One region of the Marinomonas rhizomae genome, then DNA from elsewhere that is predicted to be linked to it. Evidence: predicted binding sites of a transcription regulator. Region 1 holds the regulator's gene; each other region holds the start of a gene.
The links. The regulator FNR, encoded in region 1, switches genes on or off when oxygen is low (the NO sensors DNR and NnrR bind a similar motif). The targets are predictions, from matches to a motif close to TTGATNTANATCAA.
Positions count from the first base shown of each region.

Region 2: the regulator FNR is predicted to act here: its motif matches at 3,186-3,199, upstream of KDW99_RS06575 (cytochrome ubiquinol oxidase subunit I).
Region 3: the regulator FNR is predicted to act here: its motif matches at 7,456-7,469, upstream of KDW99_RS13860 (YdcH family protein).

Region 1 covers NZ_CP073343.1:2,155,530-2,166,107, reverse strand. The annotation lists gene prmB (50S ribosomal protein L3 N(5)-glutamine methyltransferase) at 1-172, opposite strand, end outside; gene KDW99_RS10290 (hypothetical protein) at 225-989, opposite strand; gene sppA (signal peptide peptidase SppA) at 1,152-2,171, opposite strand; gene KDW99_RS10280 (HAD-IIIA family hydrolase) at 2,174-2,818, opposite strand; gene KDW99_RS10275 (MaoC family dehydratase) at 2,886-3,302, shown strand; gene adhP (alcohol dehydrogenase AdhP) at 3,380-4,390, opposite strand; gene KDW99_RS10265 (hypothetical protein) at 4,601-4,906, shown strand; gene KDW99_RS10260 (CBS domain-containing protein) at 4,948-5,541, shown strand; gene tusA (sulfurtransferase TusA) at 5,610-5,843, opposite strand; gene KDW99_RS10250 (alpha/beta family hydrolase) at 5,872-6,456, opposite strand; gene hemN (oxygen-independent coproporphyrinogen III oxidase) at 6,640-8,010, shown strand; gene fnr (fumarate/nitrate reduction transcriptional regulator Fnr) at 8,032-8,793, shown strand; gene KDW99_RS10235 (adenine phosphoribosyltransferase) at 8,818-9,360, shown strand; gene KDW99_RS10230 (YfaZ family outer membrane protein) at 9,422-9,991, opposite strand; gene ttcA (tRNA 2-thiocytidine(32) synthetase TtcA) at 10,004-10,578, opposite strand, start outside.
Region 2 covers NZ_CP073343.1:1,410,902-1,421,479, forward strand. The annotation lists gene KDW99_RS06555 (NRDE family protein) at 1-310, shown strand, start outside; gene KDW99_RS06560 (YHS domain-containing (seleno)protein) at 330-773, shown strand; gene KDW99_RS06565 (hypothetical protein) at 797-1,249, shown strand; gene KDW99_RS06570 (lysophospholipid acyltransferase family protein) at 1,252-3,039, shown strand; gene KDW99_RS06575 (cytochrome ubiquinol oxidase subunit I) at 3,353-4,927, shown strand; gene cydB (cytochrome d ubiquinol oxidase subunit II) at 4,929-6,065, shown strand; gene cydX (cytochrome bd-I oxidase subunit CydX) at 6,127-6,237, shown strand; gene cydD (thiol reductant ABC exporter subunit CydD) at 6,243-8,018, shown strand; gene KDW99_RS06595 (amino acid ABC transporter ATP-binding/permease protein) at 7,978-9,645, shown strand; gene KDW99_RS06600 (GNAT family N-acetyltransferase) at 10,339-10,578, shown strand, end outside.
Region 3 covers NZ_CP073343.1:2,923,439-2,934,016, reverse strand. The annotation lists gene KDW99_RS13900 (hypothetical protein) at 1-137, shown strand, start outside; gene KDW99_RS13895 (alpha/beta fold hydrolase) at 141-902, opposite strand; gene KDW99_RS13890 (CDP-alcohol phosphatidyltransferase family protein) at 988-1,593, shown strand; gene yfaE (class I ribonucleotide reductase maintenance protein YfaE) at 1,610-1,906, opposite strand; gene nrdB (class Ia ribonucleoside-diphosphate reductase subunit beta) at 1,890-3,023, opposite strand; gene nrdA (class 1a ribonucleoside-diphosphate reductase subunit alpha) at 3,188-5,452, opposite strand; gene KDW99_RS13870 (heparan-alpha-glucosaminide N-acetyltransferase) at 5,752-6,531, opposite strand; gene KDW99_RS13865 (alpha-ketoglutarate-dependent dioxygenase AlkB family protein) at 6,501-7,058, shown strand; gene KDW99_RS13860 (YdcH family protein) at 7,135-7,395, opposite strand; gene KDW99_RS13855 (DUF748 domain-containing protein) at 7,745-10,578, opposite strand, start outside.

The DNA of each region.
Region 1 (10,578 bases):
CAAAATCGAGAGGAAGCTTTAACGCGCCCATTACGAGTTGAACCGCTTCGTCCCATGGATTATCTGTACCATGACCGTAAAACAAGTTCGTTTGTTGAAAACGGCTGAATGTCCAACGAATATAATCTTTGATGGTGGTTAAATCACGAACGGCTGTTTGTTTGTAGCTCATCTTCTCTTCTTAATTTGAATACACGGATACGGCGAATGACACATTATAGCGGTTATTGTTTCGGGCCTCTATCTTTGCGTTGCATGGTTTTCACTGAGCTGGTTAATGCATCAAGTTTTTTTGTCATTTCTTGCCATTTTGTCATTTCATCTGCAGCCTTATTGTTTTGATGCTCTTCGAGTAATGCGGTCAATTTTACGTTTTCCTCGGTTAGCTTTATAAGCTGATTGTCTTGCTTGGCAAGATCCACTTCTTTTTGAGCAAGATTAATTCTGAACTCAGTGCTTTCTTTCTGCTCTTGTTTAAGCTGATTTGTTAGTACTGAATTTTGAGCAATGACCTCTTGGTACCTTTGTTCGCTATAAGTAAGTTTCTGCTGGAGCGATTCGGCTTCAGCACATACTTCTTTGTGTTTTGACGTTAATGCGTCGTGTGTATTTTGTAATTCAATTAGCGCTGAAGATAAAGACAGATAACCGCTTTGTGTTGCCTCTTGTTTACGTATTTGATGCTGTTCAATTTCGGACGATTTTTCATCGAGTAACAGCCCAATATTTTGAGTCACTTCTCTCGAGAAGCGTTTAAAGACAGGAAGCAACACATCATTAAGTTCGCTTAATTCATGTTGCTGCTGTTCTTTATAGGCTTCTTCCCAGTGAGTAATCGCATTTAGAAAAGTGGTGTTTGAACAGCGCCGCCCATCCTTTTGCAGAAAGTATTCAGTTAAGCGAGGTATATTGGGAAAGCTGTTTTTTTCGATTAGCTCCCAACAAGCTTGGTGAATTTCTTCTCTTGCTATGTTCGCTTTACGAGCCATCAGTTGTCTCCAAATCTAAATATGATAATTTATATAATTATTTTATCTTATTTATGATTTCAATAAAACTGGTTGCTTCTATCCGTCATGAACCGACATCTGAGTGTTAATTTTAGGCAATAAAAAAGCTCCCGTAGGAGCTTAGTCGCATTGCGATTGAAATTATTGAATATTGGTTGTGTTGATGACTTTTGTTGCCATTTCAACACCAAACTCTTTGGCTAGCTCTTTCCATGAGTCTTGTTTTGGCTCATAAACAACAGGTTCGGCATCTGGAAAGCGTGAGTCTAATATGCCATTTACACTAGCTAAACCATCGATAAGGCCAATTTTTACAGCCTGAGAGCCAGTAAATACCATGCCAGAGAAAACATCATCTGTAATGACTAGTCTATCACCACGACCTTCTTTAACAGCATTGATGAACTGCTGATGAGTTTCATCCAATACGGCCTGCCATTTTAATTTTGCTTCTTCTGTCATAGGGGCAAACGGATCAAGAAAGGCCTTATTGCGTCCTGCAGTGAAAGTACGTCGCTCTACACCAATTTTTTCTAATAAGTTACTTGCATCAAAACCAGATGAAATTACGCCAATGGAGCCCACTAAGCTGGCTTTATCTGCGTAAATCTCATTTGCAGCAGACGCTATGTAATATCCGCCAGAAGCCGCCATATCCTCAACAACCACGATAACCGGGATTTCTGGATAGTTTTGTTCCTTGGCGCGAATGGCATCATAGATAATACCGGAATGCACTGGGCTACCGCCCGGACTATTCATTTCAATAACGACACCTTTTAAGCGAGAGTTGCGATAGGCAGCATCAAGCAAGCCTACAAATTCTGAGGACTCAATTTCATTATCAGCACCGATGACACCGCGCATAGGGATCATGGCGACAATATCCTCTTCTAGCGTGACGTCTTGAAAGTTTGATTTTGCAAACCATGCTCCAATCACAGCCAAGAAAATAGCGAGCGTGGTAAAACGAAAGAAAATTTTCCAGCGCCTAGCGCGGCGTTTTTCAATAAGGTTTTCACTGAGTGTTTTTTCCAGTAAAGACCATATTTCTTTGTTTGGGTCTGTCTGTGATCTTTCGGTTTTTTCTTCTGTTGATGCATGCGGGCTTTCGGTATTTTTAAGTGACTTCTCGCGATCTTCGTCTTCTGTCCAGCTCATTTCTATAGCCCTAAAATATTTGATAGTTGATTGAAATCGTTAATGATAGCGTGTGGCTGGCAAGCTCTTAGGCGCTCCTCATGATGTGCGCCGTACGTTACACCAATACTTTTCATTCCAGCATTGGTTGCCATGTTTAGATCGTATTCTGTGTCGCCAATCATGATGGCGTGTTCTGGCAGAATATTTAGCTCTGCCAATATTTGCTCTAGCATTAATGGATGTGGTTTTGAAAGTGCTTCATCCGCACAGCGAGATGCAACGAAATAGTGATTGGTATTGGTCAATGATATGACTCGCTCAAGCCCTCGGCGACTCTTACCAGTTGCCACCGCCATTTTTATGCCTGAATCTTTTAGCTTGTTCAGCACATCTATCACTCCTGGGTATGCCAAGGGTGGCGTTTGATCGGATGCAACATAAATAGTCTTGTAGTGCTCAATAATGGCATTTTGCTGAATGGCGGTTAGTTCTGGCCAAACTGTGTCGATGGCTTTATCAAGTGATAATCCAATGATATTTTTTATGTCATCTTTCACTCTTACAGGCGCATTTGCCAAACGCCCAGCTTGCAGCATGCTATGACATATGTTGTCGATGGAATCAAATAAGGTACCGTCCCAATCAAAAATTACTAACTTAACCATAGATACCTCTTAAGAATAATCCGGCGAAAGTGTACCATAACCGAAAATGACAAAATAAGGATTGGTAATGACAACAGGCTATACATTAGAGCAACTTGCAATAGACCAAAATGTTGAATATCGCAAACTGGTTACACAAGCCGATGTGCAGGCTTTTGCAGACGTGACGGGCGATACAAACCCAGTACATTTGGATGCGGATTATGCAGCAACAACATCTTTCGGTAAGCCTATTGCTCACGGCATGCTGACGGCTGGGTTCATTTCAGCGGCTATAGGTACTCAATTACCAGGTCCTGGCTGCATTTATTTAGAACAGACATTAAAATTCCGCGCCCCCGTTTTTGTCGGTCAAGAAGTAGTGACCACGGTAACGGTTACGGATATCAATGAACGTCGTCGCCGTGCAACACTCAAAACGGTATGTGAATGTGAAGGTAAAGTGGTTGTAACTGGCGAGGCAACCATCATGCTACCAGCATAGATATTTATGCGGCACATTAAAAAGGGCGTAACCACACATATGGCTCCGCCCTTTTTTATTTCATGCTCTGTGCATTACTACATAGACATGACTATTCGACCAGTGATCTCGCCCTTTTCCATATCTGAAAATATATCATTAATATCTTCGAGCTTTTTCTCTTCTATGATTGCTTTGACTTTACCGCGTGCGGCAAACTCCAAACATTCTTGAAGATCTTTTCTAGTCCCAACAATGGAGCCAACAACACTAACGCCATTTAATACAGTATTAAAAATTGGTAATGGCATATCTTCAGGCGGTAAACCAACCAAGACGCATTTACCTCCTCTTCTCACTACATCGTAACTCTGTCTAAAACCAGCCTTGCTAACGGCTGTACAAACACTTGCATGCACACCATTCGTTTTATCTAAAATATCGTTAACAATGTCATCCGTTTTAAAGTCAAAAAAGTATTCTGCACCCAATGAGGTTGCAAGATCTCGTTTGGCTTCGCCCGTATCAACAGCAACCACTCTTAAGCCCATAGCAACCGCGTATTGAACAGCCAAATGACCTAGACCACCTATCCCAAAAATGGCCACCCAGTCGCCAGGCTTCGTTGCCGAAACTTTTAGCGCTTTATAGGTCGTGACGCCTGCACAAAATAAAGGCGCGGCTTCAATATAATTTAACCCCTCAGGCACTTTTACAACATAGTTAGCATCAGCCGCACAATATTCAGCATAGCTCCCATTAACGGAATATCCGGCATTTTGTTGTGAAAGGCATAGATTTTCGTCACCACTTAGGCAATATTCGCATTGCCCGCAGGCGCTAAATAACCATGGTATACCCACTCGATCGCCATTTTTTAAATGCGTAACAGCACTTCCGACCTCTACCACCTCGCCCACACCTTCGTGCCCAGGAATCAAGGGCAGCGTTGGCTTGACAGGCCAATCTCCATGACAGGCATGTAAATCAGTGTGACAGACTCCGCAAGCATGAATTTTTACGAGTATTTGATGAGCCTCTATTTTGGGCTTGGCTATATCTTCAATTTTCAAAATCGCACCAAACTCACTTGCAACAGCTGCTTTCATAACATTCTCCCAATAAATGAGTAACCTTGAATACAGATTAGCTGAATTTGAGGAGCAAAATAGCGACATAGATCAAACCATATTGAAATTGGTCACAATTTTTAAGTAATAGGTCTGATCGTGAAAATAGGCGGCATTTCATAAAAAATACTGGGATTTAGTCTGTGCCAAGCCTATATTTAGAAGACGGAACAAGGATTAGGTATTGCCATGAAAATTCAGTTGCTGATGATTATTGCCGTTATTGTATCGTCTTTATTGACGATATCTCAGCGCGCCAATGCTCAAGAAGCAAATCAGTTTCGTTGGTTAGAACCCTCTACTGAACAAAAATTTAGTGAAGTAGTTGTTCCTGATCAAAGCAATGAGCCAGACGCCGACAGCTTTGCAGTTATTGCATTTACAACTCATGCTTCTACCTCGATGGCTGTCATTTTTCCGCATTATAGCCTTCCCGCTATCAGCAAAATTATTGATCACACCAATCCCAGAGCCCCGCCTTTTTCATTGATATAACCCACGCGCAATCTATCTTTTTTTTACATTGGGGATTTATCATGAAAACTTTAACTTATGTATCTACAAAAAGCGTTAACGATTTAACTTGGCCTGTAATGACAGAAAATATAAACCTATATTCTCCAGCTTTATCTGTTTTTACTGACTTTCAAAAGGCGGGACCTAGAGTCATTGAGTCCAATACTCGTGCGGATGAGCTTGTTCAATTAATGAGACAAGAGCATGTACGTATGAAGATAGTAGTCGACACTGACAATCATTTTATTGGAGTTATTAGTCTCGAAGATTTGTCTGAAGATATTTTTATCAAGCAAGTTGCTAACGGTTTTCAGCGATCAGAACTCATGGTGGCGGATTTGATGAGAGCGAAAGAAACGCTACTTGCTTTATCTTACACATCTCTTAAAAATTCTGATATTGAGTCACTTCTGTTTAGTCAGCGCAACAATAAGTTGCAGCATTTACTGGTTATCGATGAAGATACTAAGGCTATACGTGGTTTGATCTCTTCTAACGATGTCGCTCGTCAGCTTCGTTTGGATATCGATGTTGGTTTTTCTAGCTTCGCACATACATATCAAAGCGCAGTACTAGGTCATAAAGAACCCTCAAGAAAACTGAGAGTAGCTTAATTTCCCCTTGGTTTTTATTTTGCTAAGAAGAAAGAGGCCAGATCTTGACAATCTGGCCTCTTTCTTCTTTAACTAGCCTTCTTTTCAATCCAATAGTAATAGATATCTCCTTCTTGCACTTGCTGCATAAGCTTGTGACCAAGGAATTGACAAAATTTTGGAATATCACGTGTTGTTGACGGATCCGTTGCAATGACTTTTAGCACTTCTTTTGGTGACAGCTTACGCATTTCAACATGAAGCATCATGACGGGCTCAGGGCAAAGTAAGTCTGTAGCATCAAGCAGAGCTTGGTGTTCCATAATATTTCTCTCAATATTAAGCTTCGGTTTAGGTGTTCTTTTCTAGCCAGCTTTTTGTTTGAACTGCTAGGTCTAAAATAATCTCGTCTATACTTCTATTGTATTTTTTTTGGGTTTTAAAGTCATGATCCGCACCCTCTATCCAAATAATATTCACATTATCTGGTAGTGATTGTTGGGTTACCCAATCATATGACCCAAGTGCATCTCGTGTTCCCTGAATGATAAGACACGGCACTTGTAACTCTTCAAGGAAGGCTAGCCGATGTTTCTCAGGCTTTCCTGCAGGATAGAAAGGAAAGCCAAAACACACAACAGCCTTTGTCATAGGTAGGTGTGAAAGCTGCGTTGCTACTCGTCCACCCATTGATTTGCCAGCGACGATACACGCTTCTTCATTTTCGATACAACGAGCGTACTCTGGAATAAGAGTATTAAACCGTGGTGGCGGCCTCCTCTTCCCTGTAAGTTCTTGCTGTTTCATGTATGAAAAAGTCACAGGAACAACAGTTTGTTGCCTTTGTTTTGATATAGCATCGCAAAGTAGCTTTAAAAAAGTATTGTTATGTCCCGCACCAGCGCCGTGAGCAAGATAAAAAGGAAAAGATTTCATATTTATAATTTCAAAAAATTCTATTAAAACAGATTGGAACCTTAGTTAGTACCTTGCTAAAAGCCTATTGGCACTAAAGCAATGCAAGGTTTTTCCTGCAGTTTGCTAAGTATTGATCTGTGTCAGCTAATACTCTGTCACTAAAGGGTAAACTCCTATTAGAAATTTTAATAGGAACGCATCATGATTTGGGATTCTTCACTTATCGCTAAGTACGATTTATCCGGGCCCCGCTATACTTCTTATCCGACAGCGCCTCAGTTTGACTCTGGCATCAGTAAAATTGCACTGATTGATAAGATGTTAATGCCTTCTGAGGCTCCCCTTAGCCTGTATTTTCATATTCCGTTTTGCGCTCACCTTTGTTACTACTGTGCATGCAATAAAATTGTCACCAAACAGTACGAAAAAGGCGCAGAGTACGTAGAACTACTAGGTGAAGAGATGAGATTACGTAGTCTCATGCTGGATCATACAAAAGAAGTAACACAGTTACATTTTGGTGGTGGCACGCCGACTTTTCTGACTGAGGCGTTAATTGATGTCTTGTTTGATAATATTCAGCAAAATTTTAATTTAATTAATGACGGGACACAAGATTACAGCATCGAAATTGACCCAAGAGAAATTAGCCGATCTAAACTAAAATTATTAACTGAAAAAGGCATTAATCGGATCAGTATTGGTGTTCAGGATTTTGATACAAAAGTTCAAGAAGCCATTCACCGCGTACAGCCTATTGAAATGGTGTCCGACCTTGTCGAATATTCTCGCGATCTGGGCATCAAATCGATTAATTTCGATCTGATTTATGGCTTACCTTATCAATCTATTGAAGGCTTTAAAGAGACATTGGCTCATGTGGTTGAACTGTCTCCAGAGCGAATTTCTCTTTTTAACTATGCCCACTTACCTGATCGATTCCGCGCCCAGCGACGAATTTCAGATGACAGTTTGCCGATATCCAGCATGAAGTTAGACCTTCTAAAAATGAGTATCGAGTACCTGATTTCAGCCGGATATGATTATATCGGCATGGATCATTTCGCCAAACCGACCGACAGCTTAGCAATTGCGCAGAAGCAAGGTAAGCTACAGCGTAACTTTCAAGGCTATACAACTCATGCAGGTACAGATTTGGTTGCATTTGGCGTCTCTGCCATAAGCGATTTAAATGGAGTTTACATTCAAAACCATACCGATTTATCCGCTTATAGAGCAAGTATTGAAAAGGGACAATTAGCCATCGCTAAAGGGTATATTAGTAATCTTGATGATAGAATTCGACATCAGGTTATAATGACGCTAATCTCACAATTTGAACTTAACACAGCCGTCATTGAGAAAAAGTATAATATTCACTTCTTTGACTATTTTTCTGATGAGGTTGAAGCTCTTGCTCCTATACTGGAAGATGGGATGCTAGAAATTAATCTTAGTGGAATGCAGACCACTATTCAGGTTACAGAGCGTGGTAGATTATTAATTCGCTGTATTTGTATGGCTTTTGATAAATATCTTAACGGCACTATAAAATATTCAAAAGTCATATAAGTCGGGATCAGGGAGATAAACATGTCAATGACACACACACAATCACGGTTCAACAGTACGCTTACCTCACAATGTCAAAACTGTAGCTTGAGCGCTCTTTGCCTGCCAATTGCGTTGGCGGATGAGGATATCAATAGATTAGACCAGATTATTGAACGAAAAAAACCCCTTAAGAAGGGGGAGTTTTTGTTTCGACAAGGTGAAGCGTTTAATTCTGTTTACGCAGTGCGCTCAGGAACTCTAAAAACCTTTAACATTACGTCAGTTGGAGAAGAGCAAATCACTGGCTTTTACTGTCCTAGTGAATTGGTAGGTCTGAGTGGTATTGACTCCAATGTTTACCCTGTCTCAGCAAAAGCATTAGAAACAACCACGGTATGCGAGATTCCATTTAGCCATCTTGAAGAGTTGTCCTCACAGATCCCATCGTTAAAGCACCAACTATTTAAAGTGATGAGTCGTAAAATATCAGATGATCAACAAATGATGGTTTTGTTAGGAAAAAAGAATGCAGATGAAAAAGTAGCTTCTTTTTTATTAAATCTATCTAACCGATTCAAAAAACGTGGGTACTCAGCAAGCTCTTTTCGTCTATCTATGTCTCGTGGTGAAATTGGTAATTACCTAGGTCTTGCTGTAGAAACGGTCAGTCGTGTTATTACTCGCTTCCAGAAAAATGAGCTTATACATGTTGAGGGTAAGGAAATTGAGATAATTGATTTCCCAGAAATTCAAAAAATCGTTGGGGTTGCTAGTGATTGTGGTAAAATCGCGCGCATTTGAATCATAAAATGAGGCTATACTGTAATGCTCTACGACGATTTTTACGTTAAATCACTAATTCAAACAATAGAAGACTGGCCAAAAGAAGGCATTAGCTTTAGGGATATCACCCCTATTTTTAGCGATCCTAAAGGCATGAGAATGGTTGTAGATGCTTACGTACATCGTTATATTGCAACGGATATCACTCATATAGCCTGTATTGATGCTCGCGGCTTTTTGATCGCAGCCGTGCTCGCTTACGAGCTACAAAAACCACTGATTTTAGTACGCAAAAAAGGCAAACTTCCTGGTAAGACTATCTCGCAGAAATACGCTCTAGAATATGGTGAAGCTGAGCTAGAAATTCAAGAAGGCGCAGTGAAAGCCGGTGATGAAGTGCTATTGTTTGATGACTTGATCGCTACTGGCGGCACTCTATTAGCCGCTATCAAGCTATTAACGAGCCAAGGTGCAAATATTAAAGAAGTGGCAGCCATTATAGATTTACCTGATCTAGGTGGAAGCCAGAAGTTGAGAGACAGTGATATACCAGTATTCAGTTTATGTGCGTATGATGGTGACTGATATCTTTATCGGTTAAATAAAAAAGGTGGCTTAAGCCACCTTTTTTTATTTATTAAATAGATTAAAATTCTACAGTTGCACCGACAGCAAATCCGTTATTTGCCTCTTTCCGTGTACCGGCCGCATTATCATATACAATTCTTGTTTTACCATAGCTTACGAATGCCCGTGCATTTTTCATAGTCATATATTCGGCACGAACTTCATAAACATACATATGATTTAAGTTAGTTAAAGAAAGAGATTCTGGAGCATAGTAGAGGGAACCAAAGATACTTAAGCGATTTGCTTCTGGTATTGTATAGCGATACCAACCACCTAATGCAATTGCAACCGAAATATCGCTATCATTTTTTAAATCTGTGTCTATTCCATATATACGAGCACCAAGACCAACCTGTAAAGGGCCAGTAGGGTCAGAATCTTCTATACCCAAACCAATATATCCTGTAGAGATACTCTCGTCTTTATCATAAGAAAAGCCGGCATCTACACCATATGTCCCCATATCAAAATTCGCATCACCTTTTACGGTTTCATTTGTTAAAGCAACAGTAGCTGTTGATGCACTAACCAATGATGACCCTAGAATTCCAGCAGTAAGAAGCAAGGCTTTATGAGTGAAATACATCTTTATACGATCCTATAGTGAAATAATATTTAATCGGTCAAAAGCCGCAGGTTCCTGCTTTAAGCCTTTAAAGTCAAATAAGTTTGTGTCTGCTAAGTGTGAGGGAACAATGTTTTGCATAGCAGAGAACATGGTTTCTGTTCTCCCAGGAAACTCCTTCTCCCACTTTTGCAACATGTCTTTCACGACTTGTCTTTGTAAATTTTCTTGTGAACCACAAAGATTGCATGGAATGATTGGATATTCCTTCATTGTCGCAAACGCTTCAATATCTTCTTCTTTGCAGTAAGCCAATGGTCGAATAACAACGTGCTTTCCGTCGTCACTCAACAATTTAGGCGGCATGGATTTTAGTTTCCCACCAAAAAACATGTTTAAAAATAACGTCTCCAAAATGTCATCTCGGTGGTGACCAAGGGCAATTTTGGTGGCCCCAATTTCTTCAGCAAAACCATATAAAGAACCACGGCGTAGGCGTGAACACAACCCACATGTCGTTTTCCCTTCAGGAACGATTTCTTTTACAATGCTGTAAGTATCTCGTTCTAGAATGTGAAAATCCACACCAAGCTCTTCTAGGTATGCAG
Region 2 (10,578 bases), 740 kb from region 1:
CATCTATGAGGAACTCACCGTCGCAAGCGCTGACGATTTGCTGTTGTTTCATTCTCAGCACCATCCAGAACAGTCTCATTTTTCGGTTTGTATGCACAGAGAAGACGCTCAAACCGTGAGTTTTACTCGGATTCAGGTCACAAAAGACAATTTTCAAATGAGCTATGTAGCCGGATCGCCTTGCTCGAATTTAACGCCACAAGCGTTGGCGTCTCAGAGCTATTGTTTTCAAGACAATGGTTTTCAAAGCAATCGTTCTCAAGACACGTGTTTTCACGAAAAGGTTTCCCTCGTTAGTGGTTCTTATTAATCAAAATTTAGGAGTTGTTATGACACGTTTAATGATGTTTTTAGCCTTGTTTATGAGCAGTCTGGCGTTTGCGCAAGATGAAATTTACACCGGCTATTTTAGTAATAAAGCACTTAGCGGCTATGACACGGTTGCTTACTTTACGGACCAAAAACCGGCCGAAGGCAGTGCCAAGTTCGTCACTGAATATAAAGGCGCTGATTGGTATTTTGCCTCGCAACAGCATCTGGATATGTTCAAAGCTGAACCTGAAAAATACGCTCCGCAATATGGTGGCTATTGCGCTTGGGCTGTGTCTGCCAAGAACGACTTCGCCTCTTCTGATCCAAAAGATTGGGCCGTGGTCGATGGCAAGCTGTATCTGAATTATGACGACAACATTAAACGCAAGTGGGATCAAGATCCTGCGTTGCACATCAAACAAGCGGATGCCAATTGGCCAAGCCTGATCGGTAAAAAATAATACTTATAAATAAGGTCAATAAAATGAATAAGCAAATTGTGAAATATGTACCAACGGTGTTTATCGCCTTTGTGTTTGTGCAGTCGCTGTTTTTTAAATTCACTGGTTCCTACGAAACCGACCATATCTTTGGCGTGTTGGGGGCTTGGTCTGGTTTGGAATTCTTCGGTCATTACGGTGGTTACATTATTGGTGTGGCCGAACTGATTGCTGCTGTTTTACTCTTTACTCGTTGGCATGGCTTGGGGGCTTTGATGGCGCTGGGGATAATGACTGGTGCGATTATTTTTCACCTATTTACTCCGCTTGGCGTGGTGATGCCTGAGTTTAACGCAGTCGGTGAAGTCGTCGGCAATGACGGTGGTTTGCTATTTATCATGGCGTGTTTGGTTTGGTTATGTGCGGTGTTTTTATCGCTTCGGGATCTTAAAAATCCACAAGGCATCCTAAACAAAATTATCAATAGCGGAGTCTGATTATGTTAGCCAGTCCTTTTCGTTTAAAAAGAATCACGCCATTTGGCGTTGGAGAATCCGTTCTTGAATGGGCGACAGGACTCGCTAAATTAGATCGCTTGTATCAACAAAGGCCCAGCAGCCAGACCAGCTTTGAATTTATGCGTTATACCCTTGAAGCGTTGAACATTGATTATTCCATTGCCAAAGGTGCTGCTGAGGATATTCCCCAAAATGGGCCTGTGGTCATTGTTGCCAACCATCCTCTTGGCGCGATTGAAGGTGTGGTCTTGGCGGACCTAGTTGGACGCGTTCGCAGTGATGTAAAAGTACTGGCCAATGAGTTACTTAAGCGTTTGCCAGAAATCAGTGACTTATTTATTGGCGTGGATGTTTTTGGCGGTAAATTGGCGCAACGTACCAATGGCAAGGCGATTCGAGATGCTCATCGCCATTTGGCTGAGGGCGGTGTGTTGATTGTTTTTCCTGCAGGGGAAGTGTCCACTTATCCGAAAAAATCTAATGATCAGTCAGCAGAAAAGTCGATAGAAAAACGAGCATTAGCCGACATTGAATGGAGTCAGTCGGTCGCTAATTTCTTAAAGCGCAGCGAAGCGACGACGGTGCCGATTTTTATTAATGGCAAAAATAGCGAGTTGTTTTATCAAGCCGGTCGTATCCATCCTTTGCTACGAACCGCTATGTTGGGCCGAGAGCTACTTAATAAAGAATCCTCAGTCATTGAGATTTCTATCGGCAGTGCCATACCGTTTGCGGAAGTGAGCCAGTTTGAAAGCAATCAAGATCTTGTCCGCTACTTACGTTTGAATACCTATTTAATGAGCCCTCAACATGCTCATGAATTGGTTGTTCAACATGATAGTGCCGATTTACCTATTATCGCGCCGATTGATCTAAGTCTCCTAGACGAAGAAATTGCCAGTCTGCCAGACGAGATGCTGTTGTTACAACAAGGCGAGTTCCGTGTTTATTGCGCACCAACGCAATCGATCCCCTTGCTGATGCAAGACATTGGCCGTATCCGTGAAGAAAACTTCCGCGCGGTGGGCGAGGGTAGTGGTTTGGCCTGTGACGTGGATGAATACGACCTTTATTATCATCAATTGTTTGTTTGGCATCATGGCAATAAAGAAGTCGTCGGGGCTTATCGAATGGGGTTAGTGGATAAGCTTATTGAAGCGCATGGCTTAAAAGGGTTGTACTCACGCAGCTTGTTTAACTATGACCAAGCGTTTATCGATAGCCTAGATCACAGCATTGAGATGGGGCGTTCGGTTGTCGCAGCCAAGTATCAAAAGAATTTAAATTCGCTGCTCTTGCTATGGAAGGGGATTGCTACCTTTGCTTCTCGAAATCCAAAATATACGCATTTATTTGGCCCTGTCAGCATCAGTAATGAATACAGCCATACGGCGCGTCAATTGATCGCCGCAACCTTGTCGATTCATTATTACGATAAAGAAAAAGCCAGCTTGGTGATGCCATCGACGCCACTGCGCAACAGCGGGTCGGTATTTTGGCAGCCTAATTTGTTGTCTTCCTTGGCGAGTGTCACATTGCTTTCTAAAGTCTTATCGCGAATGGAACAAGGAAAAGGTTTGCCCGTATTGATTCGTCAGTACTTAAAAATGAACGGTAAGCTAGTGTGCTTTAATGTCGACCCAGCGTTTCACAACTCACTGGACGGCTTGATCGTGGTGAATTTAAAAGAGGTGCCTTTGTCTATTTTGGCAAAATACATGGGACAAGAGGACGCTAAGCGATACTTAGAAACAGTCTTGAAAAAATAGCCCAAGAGATAGCAATCATGGTGGCTGAACGAAATGCGTCACAGCCTCCATGATCATGTTTGGTTTTTTATCTTCATGTTTTAGAACCCTTTCATCACCTCTTCAAACAATCTTTTTTACTACTTATTCCTTTCACTCTCTTTATCTTGATCTAACGCAATGTTTCAAATCAAAACAGCACTCATAATCTGGCCTTATAGTAAGCCTTGAAATGTTTTGAGGCTTCGGTGGGCGTTGGATAACAAGAACACTCAATCAAATAAGTGTCTACGATCGTCTTTTTTTCTCAATCAAATGAATGGGTTGAAGCTATATGATTAACGAAGCTGTAGTGGATTTATCGCGATTTCAGTTTGCTTTCACTGCTCTGTACCACTATTTGTTTGTCCCTTTAACACTAGGGATGGCTTTCTTATTGGCAATCATGGAGTCTGTCTATGTAATTACCGGTAAGCAAGTCTACAAAGACATGGTGAAGTTTTGGGGTAAACTTTTTGGTATTAACTTTGCGCTAGGTGTAACAACGGGTTTGACAATGGAGTTCCAGTTCGGGACTAACTGGTCTTACTACTCTCATTACGTTGGCGATATTTTTGGTGCCCCTTTGGCCATTGAAGGCTTGATGGCTTTCTTCCTTGAGTCGACATTGGTTGGTTTATTTTTCTTTGGCTGGGATCGCCTCAGTAAAGTGAAACATTTAATGGTGACTTGGGGCGTAGCGCTAGGTTCTAACTTGTCGGCTTTGTGGATCTTGATCGCCAATGGCTGGATGCAAAACCCAGTAGGGTCAGAGTTCAACTACGAAACCATGCGTATGGAACTCGTCGACTTTGGTGCTTTGATATTAAATCCAGTGGCGCAGGTGAAATTTGTTCACACTGTATCGGCTGGCTATACAACAGGGGCGATGTTTGTTCTGGTTATTTCAAGCTACTACTTATTGAAAGGCCGTGACCTTGCGTTTGCTCGTCGCTCTTTTGCCATCGCGTCTGCGTTTGGTTTAGCGTCTATCTTGAGCGTTATCCTTTTAGGTGACGAATCAGGTTATGAGCTAGGCGAAGTGCAAAAAGTGAAATTAGCAGCGGTTGAAGCGGAGTGGGAAACACAAGAAGCACCAGCAGACTTCACCTTAATCGGCTTCCCGAATCAAGAGCTTGAAGAAACCGAATTTGCTATCAAAATTCCTGGGCTAATGGGCTTGATCGCAACACGCTCTCTAGATAAAGAAGTAACGGGCATCAAAGAGCTGAAAGAGCATAACCGCCAACGTATTATCAATGGTATTTATGCCAACCAGTTGCTTGAGAAGTTACGCAGCGGTTCAACGGATCCGCTAGTAAAAGAAAACTTCGAGAAAGTAAAAGACGATCTTGGTTACGGTTTATTGGTAACAGCATTCAACGAAGACATGAACAAAGTGACATCTGAAGAGATCGATCAAGCGGTTGAATACTCTATTCCGCAAGTTGCGCCATTGTTCTTTGCCTTCCGCATCATGGTCGGCTGTGGTTTCCTAATGCTGTTTGTCTTCGCTGCGGCTTTTTACCAAAACGCGCGTCGTCGCATTGGTCAAAGTCCTTTGTTCCTGAAATTTATCGTAATTTGTTTGCCACTTCCTTGGATTGCCAATGAAGCAGGTTGGTTTGTTGCGGAATACGGTCGTCAGCCTTGGGCTATTGGTGAAATATTACCGGTTCATGTTGCGGTCTCTAGCCTAACAGCAACAGAGATCTGGATCAGCCTTGCAGGCTTCGGACTTCTTTACACAGCGTTCCTAATTGCTGAGATGTACTTGATGATTCGCTTTGCGAAACAAGGCCCTTCTAGTTTGCATACTGGGCGTTACGCACTTGAACAAGAAACGGCTCAGCTAAAGCAGGAGGTATAAGATGGATTACGAATTATTAAAAGTGATTTGGTGGGTATTGATCGGTGTCTTACTGATTGGTTTCGCTGTGACTGATGGCTTTGATATGGGCGTAGGCAGTCTGCTTAAAGTGATCGGTGGTACGGATTCTGAACGCCGTATCATGATCAACTCGATTGCCCCTCACTGGGACGGCAACCAAGTTTGGTTTATTACAGCTGGCGGTGCGTTATTTGCCGCTTGGCCTGTGGTGTATGCGACAGCCTTCTCTGGTTTCTACTTTGCAATGTTGTTGGTTTTGGCCGCGCTATTCTTTCGCCCAATTGGCTTTGACTACCGTTCAAAACTAGAAAATACCAAATGGCGTACAAGCTGGGACTGGGGAATCACTTTTGGTTCAGCTGTTCCGCCAATTATTTTCGGTGTAGCGTTTGGTAACTTATTGCAAGGCGTGCCGTTCGAATTTGATCAATATATGCGTGCCACTTACACCGGTTCTTTCTTTGCTCTGCTAAACCCATTTGCGATTCTTTGTGGTTTGGTCAGCTTGCTAATGCTAATGACGCAAGGCGGTGCTTGGTTACAAATGAAGACAGATGATGCGCTACTTGAAAAAGCCAGTCGTATCACTGCAGTCACAGGTGCCTTGGCCGCTGTGTTGTTCATCTTAGCGGGTGTGTGGTTGGCTTACGGTATTGATGGTTATGTTTTGACCAGCGCTGTTGATGGCAATGCAGTTGTAACACCTTTGATGAAAACAGCAGAAGTTCAAGCTGGCGCTTGGTTGGCTAACTATGACAAAGTGCCTGCACTTATGTTGGCTCCGCTTATCGGTATTGCAGGTATGTTGTTCGCAGCACTGACTGCCGTGATGAGAAAAGGCGCTTTGTCTTTCTTGAGTTCATCACTGGGCATTGCTGGCATTATCGTGACAGCTGGTGGGTCAATGTTCCCATTCTTGATGCCGTCTTCAAGTTTTCCAAACATGAGTTTGACTATGTGGGATGCGACGTCTAGTGAAAACACCATGATGATTATGTTTGTGGTGGCTTGTATCTTCGTACCGATTGTTCTGGCTTACACGTTATGGAACTACTTTGTGATGTATGGTCGTCTGACTAAGAAACACATCGAAGAAAACAATCATTCACTTTACTAGTCATTGATATAGAAGATAGAGCGCTTTGGGCTCTGTCTTCTAGCAATAAGAGGAATAAGTTATGTGGTATTTTGCTTGGGTTCTAGGCGTATTGTTAGCCTGTTCGTTCGGTATTGTTAATGCCGTATGGTTAGAATTTAGCGGCTACGAAGGTGAAGAGGAGCAGAAGTAAACTCAATGAAACAGCACAAGGAAACAAAAAAGGCGCGTCGAGCTGGCCGAGTGAAAACATCTGAAGGTGTATTTCTAGATGAACTAGCCAGTCAGCAATCATCAAAGTATCGAATTGCTCAAGGCTTTGGTGTGTTGTTTGCAGTGTCTTTGGTGTTGCAAGCTTGGGCGTTAGCGAATGTGTTTTCAGACATGGCGCTACACCAGTCTTTTTCCTTGTCTCTTTTAGTCTTGGGGTTATTTGCTCTATTACTACGTGCCTTGGCGAACTTTGGCCGAGAACGTATTTGCACCAGCGCAAGCCGCGATATTCGTTACGGCTTGCGACGTAAATTGGTGTCGCATCTGACAAATCTTGGGCCAGCGCGCCTAAGAATAGAAGAAGATGCGGCGCTTTCTACTCGTGTTTATGAACAAGTAGATGCGTTAGACGATTTTTTTAGTCGCTATAAACCACAAGTGTTTATGGTGACCCTAATCCCTTGCGTGATCCTACTGTCAGTCGTTTCTATTTCTTGGATCGCCTTCTTTGTTTTCATGATGACCGCGCCTTTGGTCATTATCTTCATGATCTTTGTGGGTCATAAAGCCGCGCAAGCCAACCGTCGTCAATTCAATGTCTTGGCCATGTTATCCAATCAGTTCATGGACTTAAGCCAAGGCTTATCAGAACTCAAACGCCTTAACAGAACTGGCGAAGCACGCGAGCGTTTGTCCGACAGTGCTACTTCATACCAAAAGACAACCATGGGGGTTTTGGTATTAGCGTTTTTATCAACGGCTACGTTAGAACTTTTCGCCTCATTATCCATTGCCATGATTGCCTTATACTTGGGGCTAGGCTTATTAGAAGTCTTACCATGGCAAGTGGGCAGCTCCCCCGTTACCTTGACGCAAGCTATGTTTCTTTTACTGCTTGCGCCAGAATTTTATTTACCGCTTCGACAGCTTGGCAACGATTACCACGCCAAACAAAAAGCCGAAGCCGCCGCGACGGATTTGTTAGATATTTTACAAACACCAGTGCATGCATCCACTTCACACCAAGAGAACACTGGATTAGCTGTTTTAAATACGTTGAAATCCATTCAATTCAAAGACTTGAGCTGGCAGGAAGAGGGGCGTTATCGTCTCGCGCCAATTACGGCCAATATTGCCCAGGGCGAACGAGTTTGGCTGAGTGGTGAATCGGGTGTGGGTAAATCCAGTCTATTGCATTTGTTACTAGGTTTTGAAGAAGGCTTTGATGGGCAGTGCTTGATCAATGGTCAGCCATTCTCAGAATTAAATTTGGCCTCTTGGCGAGCCAAACTGGTTTGGTTGCCACAAACACCAGAATGGGTAAACGGCAGCATTCGTCGTAATTTACTCTTAGGGCTGGGTGGCAAAGAGGGCGCAGAGCTACCAAATGAAGAAGAGATACAAACAGCGCTCATAAAAAGCCAGTGCGACGAATTTATACAGCTGCTTCCCGATGGGTTAGATACCAAACTAACCGAATTAGGAGCAGGGCTTTCTGGCGGGCAAATGCAGCGTCTTTCTATTGCCAGAGCCTTATTATCAAAAGCCGATTTATGGTTACTCGACGAGCCTTGCTCTGGCTTGGATAATGACACAGCACAAGCGGTACTCGACACACTTAAAACCGCATCCCAAGGTAAAACCTTATTGATCGTCAGCCATGATACACATCCGATTGCATGGGCTGACAAACATTGGGCACTAACAAAAGGAGGTTTGTATGAGCAGTCACGCAAAGAAAACCGCCAAGCTCTCGCTTAAACAACTTTTATTAGCTAACCCTTGGGGCTTTGTTATTCCAATGTTGACTGGCGTGGCTGCGACTTTAGCGGGCGTTGGCTTGTTGGGGCTTTCTGGTTGGTTCATCTCCGCGGCAGGCTTGGCAACGGCGTTGGGCGGTGCATTGGTCTTTAACTACTTAACACCCGGCGCCATTGTTCGAGGGCTTGCGATCCTAAGAACCGCAGGCCGCTATGGCGAACAAGTCACAGCGCATAATCACCTGTTGGGGTTACTGCGCACTTTGCGCCTTTGGGTGTGGGATCAGCGCGTTGCCAAAGATGCTGCGAACCTTCATCAACAAAGCCGAGGCGACTTGCTACAGCGCCTAGTTAGCGACTTGGATCAAATTATTCGCTGGCCATTGGTGGTGTTTTTACCTTGGGTGTACGCTGTATTGGCTTATGTTGGCGTGGCGATTTTTGCCTATTTCATTTTGCCTGCTTTGTTGTGGCCGTTATTGATTGCCGCAGTGTTACATGTCTTGGTGGTGCCTTATATTTGTGGGCACTTCGCCAGCCATGCCGTACATGTTGGGCAAATACTTGGCGTACATCGCCGTAGTCGTTTTGTTAGCTTTTTTTCGGCACTGATTACCTTAACCATTCGTGGCCACTGGGAAGACTACGCACAGCGCCTTGATCAACTGGATGAACGCCAACGCAGAACCGAAATCCGTATTCAACAAGCCGTGAGCCTTGGGCGATTATTGTCTTATGGTGTGACCATCTTGCTCATCGCCAGCAGCTTCTATTTACTCAGTGTCTTTACCCCAGAAACCCAACGCTGGACCTTAATAGACGGCGTGCAGGGCACTTGGGTTGTCGGCTTTGCTTTAGCCTTGTTAGCCGTAAATGAACTGGTCTTGCCTTTGGTGCAATCCTTCGTCGCCCAAGGCCAGTCGCAAGTTGGCTTACGCAGACTTAACCAGCTTCACCAAGATGCTGAGCCAATGTCCGAAAAGCCGATCCTACAGATCGAGCAACTCTTGTTTAAACAATGGCGCGGCTATCATGCTCCTAGTGGTTTGGGCAGCCAAGTTACTGATATTAAAGTAAACCATGGTGAATTTGTTTGGATCCGAGGTGCAAGTGGCTCAGGAAAATCCACCTTACTCGCTTCCATCGCTGGCGATTGTTTATCCTCTGGCGACGCCTTTATTAATAATGAAAAACATCAAATTTACAGCAACCAGAATTATCAAGCGCAACTAAGCTACTTGCCACAATCGCCGTACGTTTTCCAACAAAGCATCGCCGCGAACTTACTGCTTGGTAAACCCAATGCCAGCGAAGACGAACTTTGGGCAGTATTAGAAGCTGTTGCACTAGACGAATGGGCCAAAAGCCTACCGAACGGACTGGAAACCTTACTCAGCTCCCAAGGCCGCAACCTATCAGGCGGACAGCGTAAACGCCTCGCCTTAGCGCGTTTGCTGCTAAGACAATCTCCAGTCTTACTGCTAGACGAACCATTCGACGGACTCGACAAAGCCACCATCGAAACCATTTGTCATTCATTAGAGAACGACTACAAACCAGACATCTTAATCCTCGTCAGTCATGTTGGCAGTCGCATTGGGGATGACTCAAGAGTCATCGAGCTTTAAACCCAGTCATTCCCGCGAAGGCGGGAATCAATCTCTTATGGGCTTAGGTAGGTCGTGGCTTCAGCCCGACGCGGAATTCATGTTCCATTCAAACGCTTTGTATACCCGACCTTTTTTCCGCTCTGCTGAGCGGGTAACTTTTATCCAGATCCATAAAAGTAACCAAAAGGTCTCTTTATCGGGCTATCGCCCAAACGTCTCATTCACTATGTTTATGTTGCGTTTAGCGAGACGACTTTTATCGTAAGGCATAGATTTTTTATTTGCTGGGAGATAGATCCTCAAACAATGACTCTGAAACTCCATAAGGTCGCGCAACTTCGTCGCGTCGAACTGACTTCATCCTAGCTAATCGTCGGGAGTTACTCTGTTGCAGTGAACTTAATTCTTTGGTTAACTCAAGACTAACAGTGCGAGAACCAAACCCAATAACAAACGGCTTAGACAAGTCATTCCCGCGAAGGCGGGAATCAAGCTCTTATGGTCTTGGGTAGGTCGCGGCTTCAGCCCGACGCGGAATTTCTGATATACGATTTGTTTTGTGTTTTCAATGTCATTTGAAAATAATCACAGTATTTCGCGTTGGTGCTGGTAGGGAGTAAGGAAGTCTTTTAGTATTCATTGAGAGTGACTCATCGCCTAGAGATAATCGAACATTCGTACTATTAAAATGCCATGTATTGGAAAGGGACAATGATAGAAACTGAACGATTAATTCTGCTTAAACCAAACCAAAATGATCGGGACGTCATTTCTGAAATACTCTCGTGCCCAAAACAAACTAAGTACCTTCCAAATGAAGCGCCATATTCACAAACCCAACAGAAAGCGTACTTAGATAAGCGCATTACTCATTGGGAAAATAATGGTTTCGGTACTTTTATTATTTGTTTTAAAGATAATCCTCACATCAAGCTAGGTTTTGTTGGTGCT
Region 3 (10,578 bases), 770 kb from region 1:
TTCTTTTGCCTGCTGTATACCCTGACAAGTTGCGGGTGAGTTTTAATCCTTATCTCATCAAATCTCACGGTGTCGTATTGCCGTCCCCTTCTTATTTGAAAGATAAATATGGTCTTTGTTCGGAAACGGCATGTTAGTGCTTACTGTAAAAAACGTTTTACCAGGCTGGTAAAGGGGAGTGGCTTTTCTGCATGTAGCCAATGACCAGCGTCTGTGATGATTTTAAAGCTGGCATTAGGGAAAAGAGCCATGATCGCTTCTTGGTGTTGTGCCACGATATAATCTGAGTTCTCGCCTTTGATAAATAGCGTTGGTATGTCTACTACATTTTCCATAACTGGCTTTTCTAGGATGGTAGAATAACTATCTGCTATGTTGTTGACAGAGAGCTCCAGAGTAAAGCCTTGCTCACTTCTCACTAGGTTTTTCAGTAAGAACTGTCTGACTGCTAAATTTGATTCGTATGAGCTTAGCAGGGCATCGGCTTCTTTTCTTGAGGCTGGCTGTGATTTCTCAATAGCCTTTAATCCTTCTAAGATACGGGTATGACTTGGTTGGTAATCAACTGGAGAGATATCAACCACGATGAGTTTTTCAATTTTTCCCACAGGTGCGTTTGCAGCCATCTGCATAGCGACTTTTCCACCCATTGAGTGGCCGAGAAGGTAAAAAGTGTTTATTTTATTGAGCTCAGCCCAGTCGAATATCGCTTCTGCCATTTTTGGATAGCTGGCATCAGACATACTGTCTGATTTACCATGGTTAGGAAGATCGATACAGTGCACTGTGAAATGTTCAGCCAAGCTTTGTGCAATGGAGTGCCAGTTGTCAGCATTACCAAATAAACCATGTATGACAATAAGATTTGGGCCAGATGAGCCATATTGCTTTGCGTGTATCATAGGAGCCTTGTGTGGAAGTGAATATAGATACATTGTATCAAGTCTTGGAAAGTTTCGTCCCTATAGAATCAAGGTAGTTGTTTGAATGTTAGACACGTTTTTTATAAAGAGCTTGAAACATCCTTTGCGGATTACAGCAGTGGTGATCGATAAATTGGGCATTAAAGCCAATTGGATTACTTTGTTTGGCTTTGCTTTTGGCATGATGGTGTTGCCTGCTTTGTATTTTGGAAATACGTCATTGGCGTTGCTGTGCGTGATCATTAATAGAGTGATGGATGGTTTAGATGGTGCTGTGGCAAGAGTGCAGGGGCCCACCGATTTAGGCGGATATTTAGACATCACTTTGGATTTTATTTTTTATTCAGCGGTGATTTTTGGTTTTGCTTTGATGAATCCGTTGGAGAACGCGCTAGCCGCGAGCTTTTTGATTTTTTCTTTTATGGGAACGGGGAGTAGTTTTTTAGCGTTTGCTATCATGGCAGAGAAGCAAAAAATAGAGCGCTTAGACTATGGTCGTAAATCGCTGTATTTTTTAGGTGGTCTAGCGGAAGGGACAGAAACCATAGCGTTGCTAATATTGATTTGTTTGTTCCCAAGTTACTTTGCTGTCATGGCGTATGTTTTCGGTTTGATGTGTTGGATAACGACGGCAACCCGAATTTATGCAGGTTACCGAACATTATCTTAAACTCTCAGTGCAAGCTTTAATCGAAAAAAGCGATTTCAATGTCACTTTTGACAATAGCACAGCAAGCTAACAAATAACCGCTTTGCACCCACGCTAGAGGCTCAAATGGGTACATAACATTTCCCCATAAGAGCTTGATTGAGCACGAAGAGCAATATCCCTCACGACACTGGTATTCAACGTGAATACCAGCTCGTTCAAGTTGTACCAGTAAGGGCTCATCCTCTGTGACAAGAATTTGTTTTTTCCCTAAGAGTACGCGATGTACTTGGTCTTTTTTTTCTGGGGCTTTGGGATCAGAGGTCGAAGTCATCAAAGTCTGAATCGTCTAAGCTATTGTCCGTTTGTCCTACTAGGTAAGAGCTGATTTCTGCTTCTTGTGGGGCAACTTGAACATTATCACTCACCAACCAAGCGTTTATCCAAGGGATTGGGTTGTGTTTGGTGTCGAAACAAGTTTCAAGTCCAACCGCTTGCATACGTACGTTAGTAATGTATTCAACATATTGGCCTAAAATTTGAGAGTTAAGACCGATCATTGAGCCGTCTTTGAATAGGTATTTTGCCCATTCTTTTTCTTGTTCCGCCGCTTCGATGAAGATTTGGCGAACCTCGTTTTGGCATTCTTCAGCAATCACCGCCATCTCTGGGTCATCTCTACCGGAAGCCATTAGGTTCAACATGTGCTGAGTGCCTGTTAAATGCAAGGCTTCATCACGAGCGATCAGCTTGATAATCTTAGCGTTGCCTTCCATTAGAGTGCGTTCAGCAAAGGCGAAGCTACAAGCAAAGCTTACATAGAAGCGAATCGCTTCTAACACATTGACGGAAGCAATTGTCAGGTAAAGGGCCTTTTTAAGTTTAGGCATAGAAATTTCAATTTCGCCTTTACCTGGAATATCAAAGGTTCCCATGCCCATGGTGTTGTACAAATTGACCATTTCAATTAGACGGTCATAGTAGATAGAAACACTATCAGCACGTTTGGTTATTTCTTCATTTGTCACAATATCATCAAAAATCTTGGTGGGATCGTTAACGATGTTACGAATGATGTGTGTGTAGGAACGGCTGTGAATCGTTTCACTGAAAGACCACGTCTCGATCCACGTTTCTAATTCAGGCAAAGAGACAATCGGTAATAAAGCAACGTTTGGCGAGCGACCTTGCACGCTGTCTAGCAGAGTTTGGTACTTAAGGTTACTTAAGAAGATGTGTTGTTCGTGCTCTTCTAAACGTTGAAAGTCTTTGCGATCAGTAGATAGATCGACTTCTTCAGGGCGCCAAAAGAAAGACAATTGCTTTTCGATTAGCTTTTCAAAAATAGGATGCTTTTGCTGATCATAGCGAGCAACGTTGACATTTTCACCAAAGAACATAGGTTCTTTTGTGCTATCGAAGTGCTTGCGGTTGAAAGTCGAGTAACTCATGTTTCAGGGTATTCCTCAAAAGCGTAGGGCATGTTCAATAAGAAAATGCCCTAGTTATTAATAGATTTTAGGTTTCATTAAAGCAGTAAACGTAGCAAAGCCTCATCCATATGAGGCTCTGCTTGTCAGATCATGCAACAGATCTGTGTGCGATGGCTGACCGATTAGATTTTGCAAGCACCGCCAGCACAATCGTCCATGTCTTCTTGTTTATCATCAGCACCATCGCGAGTGTTATGGTAGTAAAGGGTTTTTACACCAAGTTTGTAAGCGGTTAGTAGGTCTTTCAAAATGACCTTCATTGGTACCTTTTGTGACTCAAATTTTTGAGGATCATAGTTGGTGTTAGCAGAGATCGCTTGATCGACAAATTTTTGCATGATACCAACTAATTGTAGATAGCCATCGTTTGATGGGATAGTCCACAACAGCTCATAGTTGTCCTTTAGACGTTCAAATTCAGGAACTACTTGCTTTAAAATACCGTCTTTACTTGCTTTAACAGACACGAAACCACGAGGAGGCTCGATACCGTTAGTTGCGTTGCTGATCTGAGAAGACGTTTCTGATGGCATCAATGCTGTCAGTGTTGAGTTACGTAGACCGTGAGCAACGATCTCAGAACGTAACGTTTCCCAATCATAGATCAATTCGTTAGAAACAATGTTATCGATTTCTTTTTTGTAAGAGTCGATTGGCAAGATGCCTTTAGAGTATGTTGTTTCGTTAAAAGCCAAGCATGGACCAAACTCTTTCGCTAGCTTGTTAGAGGCTTTCAATAAGAAGTACTGAATTGCTTCAAACGTTTTATGAGTGAGCTCGTTTGCGCTGCCGTCAGAGTATTTAACACCGTTTTTCGCCAAGTAGTAAGCGTAGTTAATAACACCTACACCTAATGTGCGGCGTAGTTCAGTTGCACGTTGTGCTGCTGGAATTGGGTAGTTTTGGTAATCCAACAGTGCATCTAGTGCACGGACGATCAGCTCAGACAATTCTTCAAGCTCGTCTAGGTTCTCTAGGGCACCTAGGTTAAACGCAGATAATGTACAAAGTGCAATCTCGCCTTCTGGGTCATCAATGCGATTTAGTGGTTTGGTTGGAAGCGCGATCTCCAAACACAAGTTACTTTGTTTGACTGGTGCAACTTTGGGATCGAATGGGCTGTGAGTATTACAATGATCCACGTTCTGTAGGTATATACGGCCAGTGCTTGCACGCTCAGAAGCAAACAAAGTAAACAACTCTGTTGCTTTAACGGTTTGCTTGCGGATAGAAGGATCTTGCTCATACATGGTGTATAGGCGATCGAATTCTTCTTGATCGGCAAAGAAGGCGTCGTATAGACCTGGGACGTCAGAGGGGCTAAATAGCGTTATGTTACCGCCTTTAATCAAACGTTGGTACATTAAACGGTTGAACTGAACGCCATAGTCTAAGTGGCGAACGCGGTTTTCTTCTACACCACGGTTGTTTTTTAATACTAGTAGGCTTTCGACTTCAAGGTGCCAGATTGGATAGAAAACAGTCGCTGCACCACCACGAACACCACCTTGAGAACAGCTTTTTACGGCGGTTTGGAAATGTTTGTAGAATGGGATGCAGCCAGTATGGAAGGCTTCGCCACCACGAATAGCGCTACCCAATGCACGAATAGCCCCTGCATTTACACCAATACCGGCACGTTGACTGACGTATTTGACGATAGCGCTGGATGTTGCATTGATGGAGTCTAAGGAATCACCACACTCAATTAGGACACAGCTACTAAACTGGCGTGTCGGCGTACGGATGCCAGACATGATAGGTGTTGGTAATGAAATCTTAAATTTAGAAACGGCATCGTAGAAACGGCGAATAAGATTCAAGCGATCTTTTGAGTCGTACTCAGCAAACAAGCAAGCAGCAACTAGGATGTAGATAAACTGAGGGCTTTCGTAAATATCGCCGCTTACACGGTTTTGTACTAGATATTTACCTTCAAGCTGTTTGACGGCCGCGTAGGAGAAATTCATGTCACGAGAATGGTCAATGAATTCATTCAGCTGATTGAAATCTTCTTCAGAATACTTGTCTAGCAATTGAGCGTCATATCGCTTTTGTTGAACTAGGTTTTTTACATGCGCATAAAGGTGTGGAGGCTCAAAATCACCAAAAGCTTTTTTACGTAAGTGAAAGATAGCTAAGCGAGCAGCCAGATATTGGTAATCAGGCGTATGTTCAGAAATCAAGTCTGCAGCAGACTTGATTAGAGTTTCGTGAATGTCTGTAGTTCGAATGCCCTCAAAGAACTGAATTCGTGCTTTTAGCTCTACTTGGGAAACGGAAACATTGTCTAGACCTTCAGCCGCCCATGCGATGACTTTATGAATCTTGTCTAGGTTGATGTTTTCCGTCGTCCCGTTACGTTTAGTAACTGTGAGAGTACTCATGCATTGACTTCCCATTAGTGCGATATAAAAAGAGGTGGTTTACTCTATGTAGTGTGTTTGTTTTGGTTAACATACTACATATAGTGTTTTGTTAATAATCTGTGGTGAACAATAGTGCTCATTCAAGTGAAAATCAAGGCTTGAAAAAAACTCTAAAATGATAATTAAATAATAGCTAAGTGCTTACTTACTTTACTTGCCTGAAGAAGCGTAAAGTTAGCAATTGGCAATACCGTTAGGGCTATTTTTATCTATTTTTTGATGAAAAAAACTCACCTCACTGAATGCACGAAAAGTGATCAAGAAATGAAATCGAGCACCATTTTGAACGCTGCCACTAGTATAAATAAAATGACTTGATGGATAAGGTATATAGGCAGAGCGTAGCGTCCCATAAAGGCCAGAATGTCTATTATTAGCGCGTTTGGTGTTGGACACTTGTGCGAGTTCAAGTAGCCAAGAAGAGGACCAATTAAAACAACGCCTATCCATGGAAATGGAAATACAATATCTAAGGTTCTTTGCGGCAGCTCTACATAAGAAGTAATGACTGAAAATGCGTTTGGGAAATGTAGCCAATTTGTGGAATGGTAGATAATTGTGATGACTGCGCCAGCCAGCGCTGAACTAATTGGCCATTTGGCAAATGGTCTGGTGATCAAAGAGGCTATAAAGATAAAGTGTAATATGCCAAAGTATATCCATTGGTTAGGTGCGGCAAGATATGTGGCGAGTGAAATTGCAGCCGCGGAAATAAACAGTTTGGTATCGCGTTTCCAGAATGAAGGGTGTTTGGCTTTGGTTAGCGTGAGGTAAGTGGACCAACCGATGGCCGTAAGAAAAAGTGTTAAAATAACGCTGCGAAAATACACCCAAAAAGGGTCATAAATGGAAAACTCCATAAACCCAAAATTCCGTAGGTCCCAGCAGAAGTGAAAGATCATCATTAGTAGAACAGCAGATCCGCGATATACGTCTAAAAATGCGCTGCGTTTGGTTGGCTCGAAAACGGAAGAGGTTTGCATTGAAGTCCAAGGTGAATAATTAAATGGAAGCTCGGCCATCATACCGATACTCATTTTCTAGCTCAAGCTTGCCGTCGTTGATGTCTCAGCTTAAATCGGATGTGCTGTGGGAGCGGGAAAGCCTGACTATGTTTGGACGTGATGTTTTGGTGCCACGCCAAGTCGCATTTATAGCGGATCACGGTGTTTGTTATCGTTATTCCGCTAAAGATCATCATGGTTTTGGTTGGCCTGATTGGCTGTTGCCTATTAAGAAAGAGGCTGAACAACATGCATGTCAATCTTTCAATGCGGTGTTATTGAACTGGTATCAAGATGGTGATGAATATATGGGCTGGCATGCGGACGACGAGAAAATATTAGGTCCGGCTCCCGTTGTTGCTATGTTGAGTCTTGGCGTGAGTCGACCCTTTTTATTTCGCTTAAAAGTGAATCATCAAATTAAGCACAGCGTTGAATTAGAAAATGGAAGTTGGCTAGTGATGTCGGCTTCAACACAAGTGTTGTGGCAGCATTCTTTACCGGTAAGGAAGCGGATCAAAGAGGAGAGGATAAGTTTAACCTTTCGTCTCCTACTTTGAGTTCCTGTTCACTCTCCCAAAAAGCTTCATTTGTAGGGATTAAAACTGCTTTCTATTAAGTATATACATAACACTGCTACGCTTTTTCAGCAGCGAGTTTCGATGCCTTAATGTAGCCTTGTATAGTGTCTTTCAGCTGTAGACGTTGCTTCTTTAATTTTTCTTCTTCCATGGTTGGAGCTGGGGTAAGTTCTTGCTCCATTTTTTCCACTTCTTTTGTTAAGTGATTATATTCATCATAGAGTCTTTTAAAGTGCGCATCGTCCATTTTTAGCTGGTGGATGTCATCTTTATATTCAGGAAATTCGTTTATTAAATTGTGGTCTTCAATCGGCATAATTGCCTCCTATACTTGCTAGCTTTTGTTAAAGACTAACCTAGTTAGGGTAGCCTTCTCTTGATGTTGATCATGTTTTAGTGAGTCTTTAAAACATCGACCAATTGCTTTGCTACAAAGGGATGTCGGCTGTTTACCAAATGTCCCAGATAGGGATTTCAAACGCTCTAATATAGTTATGGTCTGTTTATTTTGCTTTTCAATGGAGGGTGTTTAAGTCTAGATTAGGTTGCACTGATTCGCAGGTTTCTTTGCGTATTTTTGACATTAAAAAGCCGTGATAGAGTGGTTTTCTATCACGGCTTTTGGGGTAAGTCTGATGTACTTTAAAAGCGGTTAATAAGAGGTCTTAGAAGTTTAATTCTACTCTTGGTTTACTGCTTTTAGATAGGTCCACTTCAGGAGTGCAAAGGAAAACTCGTGATGACGAGATGCCTTCTTTTACCAAATAGTCTTTTAAGTGATCGGCGCGCTTCTGTGCTAGGTTGCTGGCGGCTTCCCGTGTATCACTATCAATCGATACTGGTGGTTTCTCAAGCCCTAGATCGAGATAGCTTGCTACACCACAGGCTTTTAGCTGACTGTCTTTTTTGTCTTTCATTAGGGCGACAAGTTGTTTTAAAAAGGCGTCTTGCGAGTCGTTTAATTCGTCGTCTTCTGCGTCAAATATCAAAGGCTCTACGCGAATTTTGAGTAGTTGATCACCGGCAAATTGCGCAATGCTAATGACATTGGCATAAGGAATAAACGTCTGCATTAAGTAGGTGCTTGATGCGCTGTACAATGCTTTCCGGACCGGTAGAAGCAAGAAGTCCTGCCAGCCAAATTCTGGTTTTTCAATATCACCAGACAAGGGGATATCGAGATCAATGTTGTTGTCTCTGTCTTTAAGAATGCCGACGGCGATGTTAAGTGGAACAGCGCCCGCTTTGATAGCGGAACTGCTTTCTTTGCGTCCACCCAGATCAAACTCCCTTAATACGATATGCGAGTTGCCATTTAACACGCCATTATCTGCATTAAGCTTTAAGTCTAGATCCAGTTGTCCTGAGTCAATTTGGTAGCCTAAAACGCTGGCAATATAAGAGGAGTAGGGTGGCAATTCCGCTTCACGAATAACGACGTCGCTTTTTAAGGTGAGTTTGTCTGCCAAAGGCCAAATGGTGATATCGCTTGTTAACGTAGCGTATTTGCCATTGCGTGCTTTTAAAGCCAACACGGTGGCTTGATCTTTTTTCTGCGTGTTTAGGTTACGCAATGACAATGTATCTATGTCTAAAGAACGTTGCAGTGCTGGTGAAATGCTATTGTCTTTTATATAGATACTGGATTTCCCCGTAGTATCGTAAGCGTCTAAAACAACGTAGTAAGGTGCTTTAAATGCCGGATTCTGTTCTCCGTCCTGAGTGCTGCTAATGGCATTGTTGGCGTCTTTTTCCCTTGGAACGTTTGGATTTTTGAGCACTGGCTCAGGTGCTTTTTGCTGTTCTACATCGACAAAAACGAGATTTTCTATACGTTTCTGTGTATCCAAAATGAGACTGGCCTTGGCTGAGTCTGTCGTAATCTGCTTGATTTTCGCGCCATCTTGATTTGCGCTCAATTGCTCTACTTGAATGCTGCCAACATGAGCCAGTGGTGGAAGTGTTTGTTTGCTACCTTCTTTTGCAAGCTGTTCGGAAACGGTTAAATCCTTGATGCTTAATTGCTCTAATGAAGCATCAAAGTCTTTATCTTGCTGAGTGAATGAAAGACCGCTAATGTCGGCATTTTTCCAAGAAGCAATGCGCTTCTGATTCGTCAACATGCTGTCCAGCGATTCACTGGTGAAGTTTAGGTTAGTACCCTTTATTGCAGGAGGCTGCTGATTCGCTTGTTCTACATTCAATTGGTCCGCTGTCAGTTTTGCGACACCTAATGAAAATTGCTTTTCGTCACTTTGTGTCCCTTTCAACTCTTTAATATCGATGGACAGTTTGCTGTTTTTAGCCGAAAGCGTATCGCTGTTTTTTTGTAGGGAAAGCGTGTTAGATAAATTGAATTCTTCGTAGTTTGCAGTGTTACCAGCTTGCTGTACTGATAGGTTTTTGCTTTGGATATCGGCGAGCAATGAAGCAGTAAGAGATTCATTGTTATCCATAGTAAAAGCGACATCGTTTAATGCAATGTGTAGCTGCTTGTTTTGCACGGCAAGGCTTTCTGATGATAGAGAAAGTGCATTCATGTCCAGTGTTGTAGAGGCCACGTTGGCGGTCAGCCCCGACTGCTTATCTTGTTTGACATCGAAAGGTGTGTTCAACGTCAAATTATCGAACTGTACGCGTTGTTCCGCTTGTGCAAATAGGGATTTTCCTAACTGTAAGTCAAGGTCACCGCTGGCGGCTAATCCAAGCTCATTCTGCTTGATATCGAAGGGTGTTTTAAGCGTAAGTGTATCGAGCTGTGCTTTTTGTTCAGCTTGAGTAAATAGAGGCTGCTCTAGCTGTAAATCAAGATTGCCGTTTGCTGCTAATCCCTGTTTATCACGTTTTACATCGAACGGCGTGTTTAGAGTTAGCTGATCAAATTGTGCGGCTATATCGGCCTGCGCAAAGAATGATTGTGTAGATTGTAAGTTAAGCGTTCCCGCCGCCGCTAGCTGATCGGCTGAAACAAAGTTTATATTGGCTTTTGAAAGTGCCAGTGTTGTAGATTTAGTAGAGGCTTTGTCTTGCTCTCCTAACGGTAAATCTAGGTTTTCAATTTGCGTGTTTAGGGTTAGGTTTTTGATGTCAAAAGTAGGTGCACCATTAACTTGCTGCTGAGTAAATTGAAAATTTGCTGCGAGATCCAGTTGGCCTTTGCCTTCGTTATATGGAGAAGGTAAGAAGTGACGAAAACTTTCTATTAGCAATCGTGTGTTTTTAATATCGACGTCAGCATTGGCTTGTTCTGGTGAGTAGTCAAATTGGCTATTTAAAGACAGTGTTGTTTCGTTGACGAGGGCGGATAGCGCTATTTCACCTTGCCAAGTGAGTTCTTGGCCGGATAGGTCTTCAATAGACAAATTTGTTAAGACGAATTTATCGGATTCAGCTGGGACGTTTAGGTCTGGCTGGCGAGATAAATCAACTTGGCTGTTTGTAAAGGAAAACGAAGGCAGTTTGATGGTCCAAGGTGCGCTCGTATTTTCTTCCGATTCAG